Regions from separate parts of the Hafnia paralvei genome, predicted to be linked through region 2. Evidence: predicted binding sites of a transcription regulator. Region 2 holds the regulator's gene; the other holds the start of a gene.
The links. Region 2 encodes LexA, which represses DNA repair genes until DNA is damaged. Its sites were predicted from a motif close to TNCTGTATGTACATACAGNA; they were not measured.
Positions count from the first base shown of each region.

Region 1: the regulator LexA is predicted to act here: its motif matches at 1,223-1,242, upstream of uvrB (excinuclease ABC subunit UvrB).

Region 1 is NZ_CP083737.1:1,529,891-1,532,369, reverse strand. It holds gene uvrB (excinuclease ABC subunit UvrB) at 1-1,071, opposite strand, end outside; gene K9N75_RS07210 (DNA-binding protein) at 1,997-2,479, opposite strand, start outside.
Region 2 is NZ_CP083737.1:378,888-381,366, reverse strand. It holds gene dinF (MATE family efflux transporter DinF) at 1-1,118, opposite strand, end outside; gene lexA (transcriptional repressor LexA) at 1,227-1,835, opposite strand; gene dpiA (two-component response regulator DpiA) at 2,001-2,479, opposite strand, start outside.

The DNA of each region.
Region 1 (2,479 bases), 1.2 Mb from region 2:
ACGCGCTCGGTCACCTCGATACATCCCACCAATTTGTGGAATAGTTACGTGGGACTCATCGATGACCAGCAAACCATCGGCGGGTAAATAGTCAAACAACGTAGGAGGCGCTTCGCCAGGCTTACGACCCGAGAGATAGCGGGAATAGTTTTCGATGCCAGAGCAGTAGCCCAACTCGTTCATCATTTCGAGGTCAAATTGGGTTCTCTGCGTCAAACGCTGCTCTTCCAGCAGTTTATTGTTGGCCAACAGTACCTGCCTGCGCTCTGCTAAGTCGACCTTAATCTCTTCCATCGCCTGCAGGATACGCTCGCGCGGCGTAACGTAATGCGTCTTTGGATAAACCGTAAAGCGCTGAACTTCTTGTATCAGTTGGCCGGTTAAAGGATCAAATAGCGATAGTCGTTCGACTTCTTCGTCAAACAACTCGACGCGCAGCGCCTCGTCTTCCGACTCTGCGGGGAAAATGTCGATCACTTCACCACGAACACGGAACGTACCGCGCTGAAACGCTTGGTCATTACGTGCGTATTGCAATTCAGATAAACGACGCAAAATGACGCGCTGATCGATAATCATCCCACGCGTTAGATGCAACATCATCTTGAGGTAGGCATCAGGATCGCCCAAACCATAGATGGCAGAAACAGAAGCCACCACAATGACGTCTTTACGTTCTAGCAACGCTTTGGTAGCTGAAAGCCGCATTTGCTCAATATGTTCGTTTACCGAGGAGTCTTTCTCGATAAAGGTGTCAGAACTCGGCACATAGGCTTCAGGCTGGTAGTAATCGTAATAAGAGACAAAATACTCAACGGCATTTTCAGGGAAAAACTGCTTCATTTCGCCGTAGAGCTGTGCGGCGAGGGTTTTATTCGGAGCCATAACCATGGTTGGGCGGTTAAGATCGGCAATTACGTTGGCAATCGTAAAGGTCTTACCCGACCCCGTAACCCCCAACAGTGTCTGATGAGCCAAGCCGTTCTCTAAACCAGCCTCTAAACGACGAATAGCCTCTGGCTGATCGCCGTCTGGCTTGAATGTAGAATGCAACTTGAACGTTTTACTCATGGATCAACACCTTGCTGAAATGCATTTGTCTCTTAGTAGGGCTACACCGTTTCAAATACCGAATCATCAGGCATTGAGTATGGAAGTCCTGCCAAATTTTGCCACTGACAAAATGGTTTGCGCACATTCATCAGCGATTGAAATCTCATGATACTGGATATAAATCCAGCTTTAAACCATCTATGCACCGTTTTGTACATTCTCTCTCGGTTGTTTGCGACGAAATGGGGCAGCTTAAAACGACAAATTACATCTGTTTTACAATTTTCACCTGATGGTGACATTTATCCCCAAGACACCGCGCGAATTAACTTTTTTGTCTGGTGATTGTCAAGCTCGATTCGTTGCGCAACACGATTCTTAACCTATTGCTTGATTTTAAATAACCCATTGAATATTAAAGATTATAAAATATAGACACCATAACAACCAATGCAGGCGCAAGCCGCTCTGGCTCTGGATTTTAACGAGTTCTCTAAACCTAATGCACAAGGTTATCCACAGGAATAGTGGATAACTTGCACCACTCCGCTTGGCGCTTGAGTTACGGAAAAATGACAATCTGTTGGCAAATCGACTCTGGAGTGCTTTTTTTAGTTAATTTTTTAGCTATTTTTTCTTCTTTATATACTTATTCGCACTAACAAAAGCACTTGCTCGGAAAACTTATTTCGTCATGCGGCGATTCTGCGCTTGATCTTTTATGTGCATGATGAACGACGACTATGCGGCTGTACTTATTTTGAGCACCACCGTGATGAGCAATAAATGGGCAATGATCACTCAGGCTTTTATGTGTTTTAGATCACATTTAGTTTTCAACGCCAGCCTCAACCCGACATACCTTTCATGCCGGTTGATTGTTAGTCTTTTGTACAAACTTTTGCTGTGCTTGTTGCATTCACTAAACATGATGAGTTTACAATCATGGCTTTTCCAACCAGCCCGTGATCTCTCGCTGGTAGCGGCTATCGGCTTCGTTAAGAGATCGATGCAAGTTACATTGCATATTCACTGCTGCAAGCTCGAGCAAGCGGGTATCAATGGCATAATGTTTAACATCCCTTAGCCATGTCAGAACGTTAGCAAGATGCCAAATTGAGGTCTTCCCCTGATGTAAAGGCGCAGGGAAATTCATTCCTCCTTGCTCCATCAATTTGCGCATATTCTGACGAGAAAATCCCACACGTTCCGCGATATCCGTTAACCCAACAAAATCAGGCGCTGCTTCAGATAACACTGCGTTTGGGATCGCGCTGAGTACATCCTTAATCGCACTGGATATCGCCTCACGCGCATCTTTTGCCTCACGGCAAAAGCTCAGTGCAATACGCCCATTGACTCCGATGCCAATGGTGGCGTCGGTACACCCTGCAGCCCCTAAAGCCTCAATGTAATTCGACGGATC
Region 2 (2,479 bases):
ATGCCATCCAGCAGATAACACCAAACGCCCAGCAACGGCAGAAGAATTTGCCACGGAAGATAGTGGGCTGCCAGCGCCTGAACATCAGGCAACGACGTTAACATCTGAATGATATGTCCGCCAAACAATGCGTAAAGCAGGGCAAAAAATATGGCCACAATGCCCGCTTGTCGGCAGGCTGAATGCCAAATACTTTGCAGCCTGCGGCCATCCCGAGCACCATAAGCCTGTCCTGAATGGGCTTCGACCGCGTAAGCAAAGCCGTCCAGAGCATAGGCCGTGAACGTGAGTAGGTTCATTAGTACCGCATTTACCGCAACAATTTCACTTCCCATGCGTGCCCCTAAAATGGTCAGCGATGAAAAACATAACTGCAGCAGTAAAGAACGCAGCATGATGTCACGATTTAAAGCCAACAGGCGGCGCAGATTGCCACGCCACGCATTACGGAAATACTCCATGTGTAGCCCACGCAACTTCATTACATGCCACACAAGGCCAATCCCTAGCAAGAAAGTGGCATAATCGGCAATCACCGTCGCGCTAGCGGCTCCCTGAACCTTCCAGCCCAAACCAACGACAAACCATAGATCAAGCGTAATGTTAATGAGGTTTCCGACCACAAGCAGAATGACAGGTGCGCGGGCATATTGAACGCCAAGCAGCCAGCCTAAAATCACCAGATTAGCCAATGTTGCCGGTGCGCCGAGCCAACGGATGTGCATAAACAAACGAGCCTGCTCCAACACATCCTGATGCCCGCCAACAATGCGTAACACCCCCTCAATTAACGGTTCACGCACTGCAATAATGACAACCCCCGCCAACAAAGCCAGTAGCAAAGGTTGAACCAATGCACGGGCTAGCGCCGTTTTATCGCCAGCGCCAAATGCCTGAGCAGTCAACCCCGTGGTGCTCATCCGTAAAAACAACAGCAGCATAAAGAGGAAGGATGTCGCCATCGCGCCTACAGCAACACCGCCCAAATAAACAGGGCTATCCAAATGACCAATAACTGCGGTATCAACCAGTCCCAAAAGCGGAACTGAGATGTTCGACAAAATCATCGGCAGCGCGAGAATCCATAGCGCTTTATCAGTTGGTGTCAGTAATTTCATTTTTTCACGTCATCCCAGATCCACTTGCCAGCCTTCTCCCAACAAAGAAAAAGCCCCAAATAAGGGGCTTAGTCTATCGGCGTTACCGCAAACACAATAGCGAGAACTTTAGATCCAGTCGCCGTTGCGGATAACACCAACGGCCAGACCTTCAATCGTGAAGTTTTGTTCACGTAGGTCAACCACAATCGGTTCAAAATCGCTGTTTTCAGGCAGTAGCTGAACAATGTTGCCTTGTTTTTTCAAACGTTTAACCGTCACTTCGTCTTCAATACGAGCAACAACAACCTGTCCGTTACGCACATCTTGTGTTTTATGCACGGCCAGTAAATCGCCGTCTAAAATGCCGATATCACGCATCGACATTCCATTAACACGCAGTAAGAAATCGGCATTAGGCTTAAACAATGAAGGGTCGACCTGATAATGGCCCTCAATATGTTCCTGTGCCAGCAGCGGCTCACCGGCAGCCACCCGGCCAATGAGAGGTAGCCCCGTTTCATCTTCCATCAACAAGCGAATGCCGCGTGAAGCACCGGACACAATCTCAATCACGCCTTTACGTTGTAACGCTTTTAAATGTTCTTCTGCCGCATTAGGAGAGCGGAATCCCAAACGCTGTGCGATTTCAGCACGCGTTGGCGGCATGCCAGTTTGTTCAATATGGTCACGAATCAGATCGTAGACTTCCTGCTGTCTGGCTGTAAGTGCTTTCATTCCACCACCTGTTTGTTTATACAGTTTTGCTGTGAGTATATACAGGTGGCGGCCATTTTGAAACCGTGAAATACATAAAGATTGAACCGTACCGCATCTGATTGGCTCTAACCGCACACTTTTTGTGTTTTTACAGTCAATATCCAGCAAATTCCCGTGAATAAATTAACTGTTTTTTACAGTTTCCAGTGCGCGATAAGTTCGTTGCGGACGCCCAACTTTGCCGTATACAATTTCTGCCATGATCATGTGCCGTCCTGCACAAAACTCTAAATAACGTCGTGCGGTCGTACGGCTGAGTTTCAGCTCCTGTGCCACAGTTTCAGCAGTATGGCGAGCATCAAGATCGGCAAACAGTCCCTGCACTTTATCTAAAGTGAGCGCATCAATACCGACAGGTAACTCTTCTTTATGCTCGCCGCGCGCATAGGCATTAAACATGTCATCGATCTGGCGCTGGCTAGCACTATTGTTACTTGCCAGCATTCGCATCCGCTGATGGTAACGGTCTAAAGTTTGGCCTAAACGCTCATAGGCTATCGGTTTTACCAAGTAGTCAAAAACACCGCAGCGAACTGCATCAGAAACGGTATCCATATCGCTAGCTGCCGTAGTGAACACTACCCCACCAGAGAATCGAGCCT